2 regions of the Virgibacillus alimentarius genome follow, and region 2 is predicted to be linked to the other one. Evidence: predicted binding sites of a transcription regulator. Region 2 holds the regulator's gene; the other holds the start of a gene.

Region 1 (7,804 bases), on a different contig from region 2:
GTACGGATGAACGGTGTGATCTCTGTCTCTAAACAAGAATTTACGCTGGACGTACAAACAGAAAATGCGGCAATTGCCCGGCGTATTTATACATTAATTAAATCTTTATATGCATTACCAGTAGAACTGCTCGTTCGCAAAAAAATGAAGTTAAAGAAAAATAATATATACATCGTTCGTATGAAAAAAAATGCAAATAAATTATTATCCGATTTAGATATCTTACATGATAATTACACTTTTATAAGAACTATATCAAAAAAATATAGCAATAAAACTTGTTGCAGAAGAGCTTATTTGCGCGGAGCATTTCTTGCAGGGGGGTCGATCAACAATCCAGAAACGTCTTCTTATCATTTAGAAATATTTAATACCCACCAAGAACATAATGCTGGACTTCATGAATTACTTAATGATTTTGATTTACGTGCAAGAGAGTTAGAACGTAAAAACGGGTATATCGTTTATATGAAAGAAGCAGAGAAAATTACTGAGTTCCTAAGTATTATCGGGGCACACAATGCCTTGTTCAAATTTGAGGATGTCCGCATTGTTCGGGATATGAGGAACTCTGTAAATCGGCTGGTTAATTGTGAAACAGCTAACTTAAACAAAACGATCGGTGCAGCATTTAGACAAATTGAAAGTATTCAATTAATAGATAAGGAAATTGGTCTTCATGCACTGCCGGACAAACTTCGAGAAATAGCTATTTTACGCGTTCGCCATCAAGATGTTTCTTTAAAGGAATTGGGAGAATTGGTCCCAAGCGGAAAGATTTCTAAATCAGGTGTAAATCATCGTTTGAAAAAAATTGATCAATTTGCTGATAAGATTAGGCAAGGTGAATCAATATAAGATGGTTCCAAAATGATGGTTTAATAGGAACTGAATTAATTTTCTACTAAAAATTACGTTTCCATGATATAATAACAATTATTTACAGTGAAAAATGATTTGAATAAAATAAAAAAACGATACCTTTTGCTACCAAAGCAAAAGAATCGTTACCGTTTATTTGACAGCGCTTACTACAGGGAGAGGATGATACATTTGGTTGAGAGGTCTGTTAAAGTAGAACTAGAAACAGGATTACAAGCAAGACCTGCTGCATTATTTGTGCAGGAGGCAAATAAATATGGTGCTCATATTTTCTTAGAGAAAGACGGGAAAAGAATAAATGCAAAAAGTATTATGGGGCTAATGAGTTTAGCGATAACGTCTGGAGAGACAATTAAGCTTGTTGCAGACGGCACGGATGCAGATACGGCGATCGATCAGCTAGCTTCCTTTGTGACTCAAGCGTAACAAAGAGGACAGCTGAAAAAAAGACAAGGAACACAAATAATGTACTCCTTGTCTTTTTTATGTATTTTTTATAACGCGCCCGAGAGGATTCGAACCCCCGACACATGGTACCGGAAACCATTGCTCTATCCTGCTGAGCTACGGGCACATATTAGACACATTAGATATTATAACGTTTTCTATCCATATACACAAGAGTTTTATTATATGTAATGTAATTAACCTGTTTCATTGAAAAAGAAGGATATTTTAGATCTTTGTCAAACTGTATAATAAGTATCCATTTTAAGGTTTATATGACTATAAATTGGGAAACCTATAAAGTATGTTTGAAACATCAAAAGGTCATAAATAGATAGCATCGAAATAATAGATGTTTTTGTTTGACCTTTCCTGACCTATTAGTTATTATTAAAATATATTCACAACATCGTGAATGAAGTTGAACGATAAGGGAGGAAAATAAACATGGTTTTAATACCAACAGTTATTGAACAAACCAACCGTGGCGAACGAGCATATGATATTTACTCACGTTTGTTAAAAGATCGAATTATTATGCTTGGCAGTGCAATTGATGATAATGTTGCAAATTCAATTGTAGCACAATTACTTTTCCTAGAGGCAGAGGATCCTGAGAAAGACATTTCTATTTATATCAACTCACCGGGCGGGTCCATTACAGCTGGAATGGCCATCTATGATACGATGCAATTTATAAAATCAGATGTATCAACCATTTGTACTGGAATGGCCGCATCAATGGGTGCTTTCCTATTAGCTGCCGGAGAGAAAGGAAAACGTTATGCACTTCCAAACAGTGAGGTAATGATTCACCAGCCATTAGGCGGAACACAAGGGCAGGCGACTGATATTGAAATTCACGCACGCCGCATTATTCAAATGAAAGAAAAGATGAATAAAATTCTCTCTGAACGTACTGGTCAGCCGCTAGAAGTTGTTGAACGCGATACAGAACGCGATAACTTTAAGTCTGCAGCACAAGCGGTAGACTATGGCTTGATTGATAAGATTTTGGAACGTAAACAAGATAAGGATAAAGAATAAGAATAAAAAAAGAGGCTGTTGTCATAAGGAACCATCCCTTATGACAAACAGTCTCTTTTTAATTATTGTTAAATGCTAGCACATCCGTAAAAACTTCTGCAATTACCTTGCCGGCTGTTTTAGGAGCAACTTTTCCTGGTAAACCAAGTCCGTGTATTGTTTGAATATCATGTTTTTTGGCAAAGTCAAAATCGACTCCACCTGGTGAGGAGGCAAGATCAATGATGAGTGCTGACTGTTGCATACTTGAAAGAACAGTTGAATTGATAACTAGATGGGGAATTGTATTAATGCAAATATCAACATTACCAATTTTTTGGTTTAAATCTTTCATGCGCACCGGCTTTAACCCCATCACCTTCATGCGAGCGATATCTGCTGATTTTCTTACACAAACAGAAACATTGGCTCCAACAGCGGAAAACATGCGTGCAACGGTTATTCCGACTCTTCCAAAACCAAGAATCATTACAGATGATCCGTGAATCGTGTAATCAGTATGCTCCATCGCTATACTTAACGCCCCTTCGGCAGTAGGAATTGAATTATAAATAGCTAGGTCATCACGGGCAAATAAGCGTACTAATCTCCGGTTGCTGCTTCTTGTTATTTTATCCAAAAAGCTATTAGATATTCCTGTACATATAATGCAGTGTTTAGGCGTTTGAGTGACCATATCCTCTGTTAAATAGATAGATTCGTCAGAGAAAGAGGTCTTTATTTTTCCCGATGCATCTGTTCCAGACACAGGTAGTAAGATGGCATCGATTGTATGAAGGTCTAAATTCTCGCATTTCGTATGAAATATATTAGGAGTATCAAAGGAGGCTGATTCATAGCCAATTAAGTATATATTTGCCCCATCTGCGGCCAATGTATCAATGACTTCAAGATATCTGGCATCCCCGCCAATTAAAAGGATGTTTAAGTTTTTCAATATAATCTCCACCTTTCACAATGGTATTATCATATCGTGAGTATTGAATTTTTAGAACCAATACAGTTACATTAATAAAATGGTAAATTAAAAAAGAATGAATGGAACAGTTAATATACAGTCATTTGCATTTTATTATTTAAAGTTTCAATATAATAGATATATTTTAAAAATTATTGTATAATTAATATTAAAATTTAAATTATTTTATATCACTTCATCTCCTATTAGCTGATAAAAAGATAGGATTTAGTACGGAAAATCAGAGTGAATTTTAATTAGGGGGCTTCACCGATGAAAGAACAAAATATTAAAATCGATTTGGCAACGACCAAAAAACAAAAGCCAGCAGCTGATCAATTAGTATTTGGAAAGCAATTTACAGATCATATGTTTGTTGCTGATTATACTGAGGGAAAAGGGTGGCATGACAAAAGAATTGTACCTTATGAACCGATCACACTTGATCCATCTGCGATGATTTTTCATTATGGTCAAACTGTTTTTGAAGGTTTAAAAGCATATATGGGCCAAGACGGGTCTATCAGATTATTCCGTCCAGAGAAAAATATGGAAAGACTAAATAAATCAAGTAATCGATTGAGTATGCCAAAAGTAGACGAAGCATTGGCATTAGAAGCGTTGAAGAAGTTAATTACAATTGATAAAGACTGGATTCCTAATGCAGAAGGAACATCACTATATATCCGTCCATTTATGATTTCTACAGAATCCAATCTTAGTGTTTCCCCATCTAAAAAGTATCGTTTTATGATTATTTTATCTCCTGTGGGAGCGTATTATAAAGAGGGAATTAATCCTGTGAAAATTCTTGTGGAAAATGAATATATTCGTGCAGTTGCTGGTGGAACAGGAACAGCAAAAACAGCAGGAAACTATGCTGCAAGTTTAAAAGCACAGGAAGAAGCTGATCAAAAAGGATTTTCTCAAGTATTATGGTTAGATGGAGTGGAAAAGAAATTTGTAGAAGAAGTTGGCAGTATGAATATCTTTTTTAAGATAAATGGCGAAATTGTGACACCAGCTTTAAACGGAAGTATTTTAGAAGGAGTAACTCGAAACTCCATCATTCAAGTATTAAAACATTGGGGTATGCGTGTTAAAGAACGCAAAATTTCCATGAAGGAAGTTCAAGAAGCACATCATAATGGTCAATTAGAAGAAGCTTTTGGAACAGGAACTGCAGCAGTTATTTCACCAATCGGCGAACTTAACTGGGAAGGGGAAGAAATGGTTGTCAATGAAGGGAAAACAGGTGAAATATCTAAAAAACTATATGAAACGTTAACAGGAATTCAACTAGGAAAATTAGAAGATCCATTTGATTGGGTAGTAGAATTGCCGAAGGAATCTTCTGTTAAATAATAAGTAGAATATAAAAGCAAAAGATATTGGCTCCTAGCATTTTTGGTTAGGGCCTTTATTTATTGCTTTTGGGATAGGGGGTTTTTATTTGTATCCCTACATATTCATGATTTTCGTTGTACTATTTTATGCAGGAAATATTCTTGTTGGTAAAGCAATGAACGATTTGCCGCCGCTTACCATTGCATTCTTTCGGTTGTTAATTGCGTTTATCATAATGATCCCGTTTGGAATTCGTGAGGCATGGACATATCGGTCAACATTTTTAACATACAAAAAACCTTTTCTGTTAATGACCTTAACAGGCATCACGCTATTTAACACTTTTATATATGGAGCTTTAAGCTTCACGACAGCGACGAAGGTATCCGTATTAGAGTCATCCATTCCGGTTGCAACAGTGATATTAAGCGTCATTTTACTTAAAGACAAATTATATTTTGTCCATTGGATTGGGATTTTGTTGTCCTTTTTCGGATCATTGTGGGTGATTATGAATGGTCAGGTATTCCATCTGACATCCATTGATTGGAATGTTGGCGACGGAATTATGATCGGAGCGGTTATTGCATGGGCGATTTATTCGATCATGGTTAAAAAATATATGCATCTGTTTCCTCATTATGGAGTTTTGCTTATGATGACAGGCATTTCTGTCATTATATTACTACCTGTTGTCCTTTTGGAATGGTTTGTAGCTGGATTACCCTTCCTTACTATTGCGAAGATAATGGGTCTTGTTTATTTAGGAGTGTTTCCATCTTTTATTGCTTTGCTGTTCTATAACCGCGCTGTTGATTTGTTAAGTCCATCCCGAGCTTCTGTGTTTCTGAACTTTTTACCGATTGTTACTATGACCGGTGCATTTCTATGGTTAGATGAGGAGATAACAATCATGCATTTAATTGGTACATTAGCCGTAATTATTGGTGTATTGCTGACTACACAGGTAAAAGTGCAAAAAAATAAAATTGATAGACAGATTGAAAATGGGTAAGCAGCAGCTTTATTGTTTTCAAATAATAGCAATTCTTATCATTGGAAGACGATACAAGTTAAGCTATAAACTTAACTTGTATCGTTTGTAATGAACTTTCAATTAATCAACAATAACCGGAAGCTTCGCTAATGCTCTGAAACCAATAAGCCTTCGCCATTGTATATTATCGGATTGTAGTTTTATGTTAGGCTTTTGTTGTATTAGTGCAAGAAGTGCTATTTTTGCCTCCATCCGGGCAAGTGAAGCCCCAATACAGAAGTGGGCACCATGGCCAAAGGAAAGATGAGGGTTAGGTTTTCTTGTTATATCAAGTGTGTCAGGAATATAAAATGTATTAGGATCTCGATTAGCGGCCCCTAATAATATGTATATATGTTCCCCACTTTTTATAGATTTTCCACCTAATTCCATATCTTCAGAGGCTATACGAGCAGTTAATTGTGTAGGGCTCTCGTAACGTAAAAATTCTTCGATGGCTGTGTCAATCAAATTTGGATTTTCTTACAATTTTAACAATTGATCAGGGTGTTTTAGCAATGAATAAACGCTATTACAGATTAAATTAACGGTTGTTTCATGACCAGCAATAACGAGTAGAATACAGGTTGCAATCAATTCCTCTTCTGTTAGTTGTTCATCCTTTATCAATAAACTGATTAAGTCATGGTCAGGGTTATTCGTTTTTTCATGAATAAGATGTTGAAAGTACTTCATTAATCTTTCAATGAGATATTCTCCCTTTTGTATATCTACCTTTGACCGGGATAAATCAATCGTTTTAACTAATTGAATAGCCCATTTTCTAAAATGGTGTCTTTCTTTTTCGGGTATCCCTAATAGTTTAGCGATCACAAGACTAGTTAATGGAAATGCAAAATCAGAAATGATATCAATCGTTTTTTTCCTTTGTTTTGTGCAGTCTTCTAGTAGTTCATGAACGGTATTCTTTATATAAGGTTGATAATAACTAATCCTCCTTGGAGAAAAAGCTTTGCTGACTATTTTGCGAATCCTGATATGGTCCATTTGATTTTTATAGAGTAACATATTTGTCAGTAGCTTTCTTAGATGTTGGTATTTCTTTGTCATTACAGGTAAAGGAATTCGGTTCTCTAACCGGCTATCCTTTAGAGCTGTTTTTGCTTCGTTGTAGCCGGTTATAAACCATCCGCGGTATTTTCGTTTAGCGTTCCAATACACCGGATGTATGGACTGTATATGGCTGTAGGTCGGATAAGGATTGTTGATAAATTGATGCGTATTTAGAGGGAAAGAAATTAGATCTTCCCTCGTTAAATGATTGGGGCTTGACATGAAAATCCTCCATTCATTGATTTAAATAATTTTCAATCATCCGTTCTGTTGCATTTGATGAATAAGTGAAGCGGTGTCAATATTGTCTTTTATAATTTGTTTAAAATCTTGTGCATCAACTACTTGCATTTTTGGTAAAATACCCAGGATTGGTACTTTACAAAAAGATTCGATTAAATTTGGATTTGTTTTTTCAGCGAGATTAGGTGGATCGTCTATTCCATTTATGATGATGCCAGCAATGTTCAGTTTCATTTCTTTAGCGTATTGTACTGTTAAAAATGTATGATTGAAAGTACCAAGGTCTGAACGGGCAACGATTATGATTGGAAGTTGTAATTCTTGAATTAAATGGCTGACTAAAAAATCTTCACCCAATGGTACAGATATACCACCGGCACCTTCAACTATGAAATAATCATGCTTTTTTTGGATCTTTTTCCAGTGTGCTACGACATCCTCTAAATAAATGCTTCGTCCTTCTAACTTAGCAGCTACATAGGGCGCTAATGGCTCTTTAAATTGAAAGGGCGTGATCGATGCATTCGACAGTTTGGTCTGTGCCATTTCCTTAAGAAGACTTGTGTCACTATTAGGATGATACCGCGAAGCACCACTTAACAAGGGTTTGTATACACCTATATCCATATTTTTTTCCTTGAATATAGCTGCAAGACCAGATGAAATTAATGTTTTTCCGACATCCGTATCAGTACCTGTTATGAAAAATCCTTTCATATGATATTCAACTCTTTTCCTATTTCTTTAAATGATAGTAACAACTTTTTGAT
Region 2 (7,804 bases):
ACGTCATGCTTTAGCTTTTTTAGTATCTATTTGTATCTAAATGACTTATTCTACCTAATCACTTCTAAATTCAACCAATAAATGTAAAAGGAACTCTTGTTATACGCTGGTAATTCATACTCCTATCTTAAAAGAATACAGCATTTCCTATTACATTTCTGTATCTGAGTTCATATAATTTTCTCTCTACAATCATTACATCAAATGGTTTATTTAATGTTTTCCTTTGGAAAACTGCTATAATGTATTCACAAAGCTTTAAAATATACATAATCGTTGTTCAAATTAATATGTAACTTTATTACTACTTAATTTCTGAATTTTGCTGTAAAATAAAGTATACTGCTAATTAACAAGGGGGGTTAGCTATTGGCTGTGTTTTTAGAACAATTAGTTAGTGAACATTTTTTTATAATAATCATGCGTATCCTTGTTGCTCTATTGCTTTCAGGATTAATCGGCTTTGAGCGTGAATTAAAAAATCATTCAGCAGGTTTCCGCACTCATATTTTAGTAGGAATAGGTTCATGTTTAATGATGCTGTTATCTCTATACGGATTTGAAGCTGTTCTTGATCAATATAAGGATGTTGTGTTACGATTTGATCCTTCTAGAATCCCATCTTATGTTATAAGTGGAATTGGCTTTCTAGGTGCAGGTACTATTATTGTTTATGGCGGAACGATTCGTGGTTTAACAACTGCTGCTTCTATATGGGCCGTAGCGGGACTAGGATTAGTTGTCGGTGCAGGCATGTATGCTACGGCAGTGTTTACGACAGCCGTCATTTTACTCAGTTTAATTTTCCTAAATAATTTCGAAAAAATATTTACTAAATCCCATAAGAATAATCTCATTGAAATTGTGGCGTTACCAGGCTTAAAGGTAAATCATATCATTTCCGTCTTTGAAAGATTTAATTTATCTATAAACAATGTTGAAATTGTTAAGGTGGAAAATAATTTAAGAAATATCTTTATTAAAATTGAACGAGATGATGAATTAAATAGGGTTCAATTATTTGAGGAAATTTCAAAAATAGAACATATCAAAAACATTACTGAGCGCTCTTAGCATGTACCCTTTTATTAATAAACCCATAAAATAAGGTTTTGATATACATAAGTTTGTCTATCATATTATAGACAGGGTATTTGCATCTCACATATTTTTTCGTATAATAAAGTTAAAGTCAAAGATAGTCAAAGTCAGGTGTAGAGCTAAATTCTCTCATTTTGTTTTTTAGAATAACGAATATGATGAAAAACTTTATTAAATGGGTTTAAATTCATAAGAGGGGGAGGGTTTATGAGTATATCAGATGTGATTGAGCAATACTTAAAGAAAATTTTACAATCAAAAGGTCAAGATGTCATTGAAATTAAGCGAAATGAAGTGGCAGATCAATTTCAATGCGTGCCCTCACAGATTAATTATGTAATAAACACGCGTTTTACTTTAGAAAAAGGGTATATTGTAGAAAGTAAGCGTGGTGGTGGAGGGTATATTCGAATTATGCGTATCAAGCATCAGGATAAGTCCGATATGATTGATGAAATTATTAAATTGATTAATCCGACAGTAACGCAGCAAGCATCAATGGATGTGCTGGAAAGATTGCTGGAAGAAGAAATTATTACAGAGCGGGAAGCAAAAATTATGTTAAGTGCAATTGAAAGAACTACATTAGCTTTTAAGTTACCACTGCGTGATGAGGTGCGAGCCCGTATCCTATCATCAATGCTTGCTACACTGAAATATTTAAACAAGTAAGGGGGAGGATTTATGGAATGTCAAGAATGCCATAAGCGTCCGGCTTCACTCCACTTTTCACAAACCGTAAATGGAAATAAAACAGAGGTATATGTTTGTGAAGTATGCGCAAAGGAAAAAGGCTATATGACTTATCCGGAAGAAGGCTATTCCCTTCATGATTTACTGTCAGATTTATTTAATTTTGATGCTGCTCAAATAGGCAGCCATAATAAGACTTTTCAGCAGACAACAGAATTACAATGTCCTGAATGTAAAATGAATTTTTCGAGCTTTAAACGGACAGGAAAATTCGGTTGTGCACAATGTTATCATACCTTTTCTAAACATATTGATCCGATTTTTCGCCGTGTACATAGTGGCAATACGAAGCACAGCGGGAAAATTCCTAAGCGTAAAGGTGGCAACTTGCACACGAAGAAACAAATTGAGCAGCACAAGCAAGAGATACAGCAACTCATTGAAAATGAAGCCTTCGAGGAAGCAGCAATTGTAAGAGATAAAATAAAAGAACTGGAAAGGCAAATTCATCATTCAGAAGAGGTTGATGACTCATGACATTAGAGCATTTTATGAAGCAAGCAATCAGTCCTTGGATGCAAGAAGGTGGCCCGGATAATGACATTGTTTTAAGCAGTCGGATTCGTTTAGCGCGTAATTGTGCCGATACTCCATTTCCAATTATTGCTGGTGAGAATAGTTTAGAAAAAATCTGCCATATTTTCCAACAATCATACGAACATCAAACATTTCAGAACTATGAAGACTTTGAATTTATCTTAATTAATGATTTAACACCAATTGAAAGATGGGTTTTGGTGGAAAAACACTTAATTAGTCCGCATTTGGCAAAGAAAGTCCAAAATGCTGCAGCTCTCATTTCGAAAAATGAACAGGTTTCTGTAATGATCAATGAGGAAGACCATATTCGTATTCAACTTTATTTTCCTGGGCTTCAATTAGCAAAGGCATTAAAAAAGGCCTTTGATTTAGATGACTGGATAGAAGAAAAAGTAGACTATGCTTTTGATGAAACGAAAGGTTATTTAACAAGTTGTCCAACAAACGTTGGTACGGGAATGCGAGCTTCTGTGATGATGCACCTCCCAGCTTTAACAGTTACAAAGCAACTTAACCGTATGATACCAGCAATTAATCAATTAGGACATGTGGTACGGGGAATTTACGGTGAAGGCAGTGAAGCACAAGGGAATATTTTTCAAATTTCGAATCAAATCACGCTCGGAAAATCAGAAGAAGATATTGTAGAAGATTTGCAAAGTGTTGTACAGCAATTAATAGAGTATGAACGCAAAGCTCGGAATCGAATTATCGAACAGTCAAATAAAAGTTTAGAAGATAGAATTTATCGATCATATGGTATTTTAGAATATAGTCGTATCATAGAATCAAAAGAAGCGGCAACTTGTCTATCAAATGTACGCTTAGGAATTGATTTAGGTTTAATTAAAAATGTATCGCGAAATATACTTAATGAATTAATGGTTCTTACACAGCCAGGTTTCCTACAACATTATGCAAAAAAGGCCTTAACAGCAAATGAACGCGATGTACTACGAGCGTCACTTATCCGTGAACGTTTACAATTAGAAAAAAAGTAGGAGGAATGCGATATGATGTTTGGTCGTTTTACTGAAAGAGCACAAAAGGTTTTAGCGTTATCACAGGAGGAAGCAGTTCGTCTTGGTCATAACAATATTGGTACCGAACATATTCTGTTAGGGCTTGTTCGAGAAGGGGATGGAATAGCTGCAAAAGCACTGCAATCTTTAGGGTTAGAAGTCCAAAAAATTCAAGAAGGAGTAGAGGATTTAATTGGTATGGGGAAACAGCCGATGCAAACAATCCATTATACTCCACGTGCAAAAAAGGTTGTAGAATTATCCCAAGACGAAGCTAGAAAACTAGGTCACTCCTATGTGGGGACAGAGCATATTTTATTAGGGTTAATCCGTGAAGGAGAAGGGGTAGCAGCCCGTGTTTTAAATAACCTAGGTGTTAGTTTAAATAAGGCTAGACAACAAGTGTTGCAGCTGCTTGGAAGTAACGAGTCACAGGCGGGTAGGCAAAGTCGTGGACAATCATCACATGCGAATACACCCACACTGGATTCACTGGCAAAAGATTTAACAGCTAGTGCCAAGGAAGGAAATATTGATCCGGTTATTGGACGTGATAAAGAAATAGAGCGTGTTATTCAAGTACTTAGTCGACGTACGAAAAACAACCCTGTCTTAATTGGTGAACCTGGAGTTGGGAAAACTGCTGTAGCAGAAGGGTTGGCTCAGCAAATTGTTCATAATGAAATCCCTGAAATATTAAGAGATAAACGAGTAATGACACTTGATATGGGAACCGTTGTTGCAGGGACAAAATATCGCGGTGAATTCGAGGACCGTCTTAAAAAAGTGATGGAGGAAATTCGCCAAGCCGGCAATATTATATTATTTATTGATGAGCTTCATACTTTAATCGGTGCAGGAGGTGCTGAGGGAGCAATTGATGCATCGAATATTTTAAAACCATCCCTCTCACGTGGTGAGTTACAATGTATAGGTGCTACAACATTAGATGAGTATCGCAAATATATCGAAAAAGATGCTGCATTAGAACGGAGATTTCAGCCGATTCAAGTGGATGAACCAACATTAGAAGAAACCATACAAATTTTAAAAGGTTTACGTGATCGTTATGAGGCACACCACCGTGTAACAATTACAGATGAGGCGATTAATACAGCTGCGAATTTATCTGATCGTTATATCACGGAACGCTTTCTGCCGGATAAGGCAATCGATTTAATTGATGAGGCCGGATCAAAAGTTCGTCTTCGTTCCTATACGATTCCCCCAAATTTAAAAGAGTTAGAACATAAACTCGAGGAAGTGCGCAAAGAGAAAGATGCGGCAGTTCAAAGTCAAGAATTTGAAAAAGCAGCTTCCTTAAGGGACTCAGAACAACGGCTTCGTGAAGAATTGGATGAAACAAAGGGTAAATGGAAAGAGAAACAAGGGCAAGAAGACTCTGAAGTTACTGAGGAGGATATTGCTAGCGTTGTTTCTGTATGGACTGGTGTACCAGTTGCTAAATTAACAAAGGATGAAAGTGACAGACTTTTAAATATGGAAGAAATCTTGCATGACCGAGTAATTGGGCAAGAAGAAGCAGTAAATGCTGTTTCAAAAGCAATTAGAAGGGCAAGAGCGGGTCTGAAAGATCCAAAGCGTCCGATTGGTTCATTTATATTCCTAGGACCTACTGGGGTAGGAAAAACAGAACTAGCCCGTGCTTTAGCAGAAGCAATGTTTGCAGATGAAGATGCAATGATACGTATTGATATGTCAGAGTATATGGAAAAGCACGCTACTTCTCGTCTGGTTGGTTCTCCTCCAGGTTATGTTGGATATGAAGAAGGAGGTCAACTTACCGAGAAGGTACGCAGAAAGCCATACTCCGTTGTTTTGCTTGACGAGGTGGAAAAAGCGCATCCTGAAGTATTTAATATCTTATTACAAGTGTTGGAAGACGGGAGATTAACAGATTCAAAAGGGCGTATCGTTGACTTTCGCAATACCGTTCTTATTATGACTTCTAACGTAGGTGCAAGTGAATTACAAAGGAATAAATATGTAGGCTTTAATGTTGAGGAAGAAGGTCAAGAATATAGCGACATGAAAGCGAAAGTTATTAATGAATTAAAGAAGGCATTTCGCCCTGAATTTTTGAACCGTATTGATGAAACAATTGTTTTCCACTCTTTAGAGCGAAAGCATATGAAGGAAATTGTAACGTTAATGCTGAAACAACTGCAAAAGAGATTACAGGAACAGGAAATTGATTTTACATTAACCGATAAAGCCATTGAAAAAATAGCGAATGAAGGTTTTGAACCGGAATATGGCGCAAGGCCTTTACGCCGTTCGATTCAAAAAAATGTTGAAGATTTATTATCCGAAGAGCTGTTAAAAGAGACAATCCGTCAAGGAGAAAAAGTAAAGATCGGCTTAAGTAATAAAGGAGAATTTACGATACTCTCTTAATTAATAATAAAAATAGGTAAAAACTAGAAGGAGGTTTTCCCCTTCTAGTTTTTTTAAGCTAGATTTATTTATCTTTATACAATCGATCGAGTAAATCTTTGTGGCATAATTAAGGGAATATTTTATTTAAATGATAGGTCCTTGTAACCTTCAAGCATTGCATATCGTTTATAATATAAAGAGAGAAAGGATTTGTTTTAATTGGCAAAACGTAAAATGAAATTTGTGTGCCAAGAATGTGGCTATGAGTCGGCCAAATGGTTGGGAAAATGTCCAGGATGTAATAGCTGGAATACACTAGTTGAGGAAGTAGAGGCATCACATAGCAATAATCGGCATACATTAAGCAGTGGATTAAAAACTGTAAGTAAACCTGAGAAAATTACTGCCATTGAATCGGAAAAGGAACCGCGCATAACTACATCGATGCAAGAATTTAACCGTGTGCTTGGTGGTGGAATTGTTCCTGGTTCGCTCATGTTAATTGGCGGAGACCCTGGTATTGGAAAATCAACATTACTTTTGCAAGTTTCCTCTCAGTTAGCAGAAAAACAATTACCTGTATTATATATATCAGGGGAAGAATCCACAAGACAAACAAAACTTCGGGCAGATCGGCTTGGTGTCACGTCCGACTTACTATACGTATTAGCAGAAACAAATATGGTAGACATTGCAACCCAGATTGAAGAAATTAAGCCATCTTTTGTTGTCATTGATTCGATTCAAACGATATTTAGAGAAGAAGTTTCAAGTGCACCTGGAAGTGTATCACAGGTTCGTGAATGTACAGGGCAACTGATGAAGATAGCAAAAACAAATGGCATCCCAATTTGTATCGTTGGGCATGTTACGAAAGAGGGAGCAATTGCAGGGCCTCGTTTACTTGAGCACATGGTGGATGCTGTACTTTATTTTGAAGGTGAAAGGCACCATATGTACCGCATATTACGGGGGGTGAAAAATAGATTTGGAAGCACACATGAAATGGGTATTTTTGAAATGAAAGAAAAAGGATTGCGGGAAGTCATGAATCCATCGGAAATATTTTTAGAAGAACGTTCACAAGGTGCTGCCGGATCGACTGTTGTTGCTTCAATGGAAGGAACAAGACCTGTGCTTGTAGAAATCCAAGCGTTAATTTCTCCTTCGAGCTTCGGCAACCCGCGTAGAATGGCTACTGGTATTGATAATAATCGAGTTCCATTGCTGATGGCTGTTTTGGAAAAACGTGTAGGTCTCATGCTGCAAAACCAAGATGCATATATTAAAGTAGCCGGTGGTGTGAAATTGGATGAACCAGCGATTGACTTAGCTATTGCTGTGAGTATTGCTTCTAGTTTCCGCAATCAAGCTACATTGCCTGAGGATATTTTTATAGGTGAAGTTGGCCTAACTGGAGAAATACGGCGTGTATCCAGAATAGATCAACGGGTACAGGAGGCAGCTAAACTTGGATTTAAACGGGTTATCTGTCCTAAAAAGAATTTAGATGGTTGGGAGGTGCCTAAGAACATTCAAGTCATAGGTGTAGATACAGTTCAAGAAGCATTAGAGGTAGGGTTGGCAAGATAAGTAGGGTTTTAATTTGAAAAATACAGAATATACCAAAAATAATAGACCATATATTTGACATGACTGTAATATAATGATATACTTTTAATTTTGATAAATTGACTGGCTTAAGTGACTGTGCTATTATGTACTTGAAATGATAGTTTTTTTATTGGTAATATGGGACTATTTTTAATATAAATAGGCAATAATAAAATACTAGGAGGTGACAGTGGTGCTCAAAAAGATTGTTCATTTATTTTTTGTAATTATAGGTGGTACCATCGGATATTTATATGTGCCCGATATCATTAGGTTACTAAATTTTACCGAGGTAAATTGGATAACATCGCCATATCTAAGCTCAATCTTAGGCGCTATTATTTTATTTCTCATTTCTTACTGGTTAGCAGACT

What was found. The regulator CtsR, encoded in region 2, represses protease genes until heat stress. The targets are predictions, from matches to a motif close to ATGGTCAATAAAGGTCAAACA.
Region 1: the regulator CtsR is predicted to act here: its motif matches at 1,689-1,709, upstream of clpP (ATP-dependent Clp endopeptidase proteolytic subunit ClpP).

Annotation. Positions count from the first base shown of each region.
Region 1 is NZ_JAGIKX010000003.1:135,362-143,165, forward strand. Features, by position in the region: gene whiA (DNA-binding protein WhiA) at 1-858, shown strand, start outside; gene J2Z81_RS03860 (HPr family phosphocarrier protein) at 1,054-1,308, shown strand; tRNA gene J2Z81_RS03865 (tRNA-Arg) at 1,383-1,456, opposite strand; gene clpP (ATP-dependent Clp endopeptidase proteolytic subunit ClpP) at 1,777-2,376, shown strand; gene dpaA (dipicolinic acid synthetase subunit A) at 2,435-3,313, opposite strand; gene J2Z81_RS03880 (branched-chain amino acid aminotransferase) at 3,608-4,699, shown strand; gene J2Z81_RS03885 (DMT family transporter) at 4,788-5,696, shown strand; partial or broken gene J2Z81_RS03890 (cytochrome P450) at 5,799-7,013, opposite strand; gene bioD (dethiobiotin synthase) at 7,050-7,751, opposite strand; gene bioF (8-amino-7-oxononanoate synthase) at 7,748-7,804, opposite strand, start outside.
Region 2 is NZ_JAGIKX010000018.1:49,128-56,931, reverse strand. Features, by position in the region: gene J2Z81_RS10095 (MgtC/SapB family protein) at 370-1,074, shown strand; gene J2Z81_RS10090 (CtsR family transcriptional regulator) at 1,309-1,773, shown strand; gene J2Z81_RS10085 (UvrB/UvrC motif-containing protein) at 1,786-2,331, shown strand; gene J2Z81_RS10080 (protein arginine kinase) at 2,328-3,395, shown strand; gene clpC (ATP-dependent protease ATP-binding subunit ClpC) at 3,408-5,834, shown strand; gene radA (DNA repair protein RadA) at 6,036-7,409, shown strand; gene J2Z81_RS10065 (PIN/TRAM domain-containing protein) at 7,624-7,804, shown strand, end outside.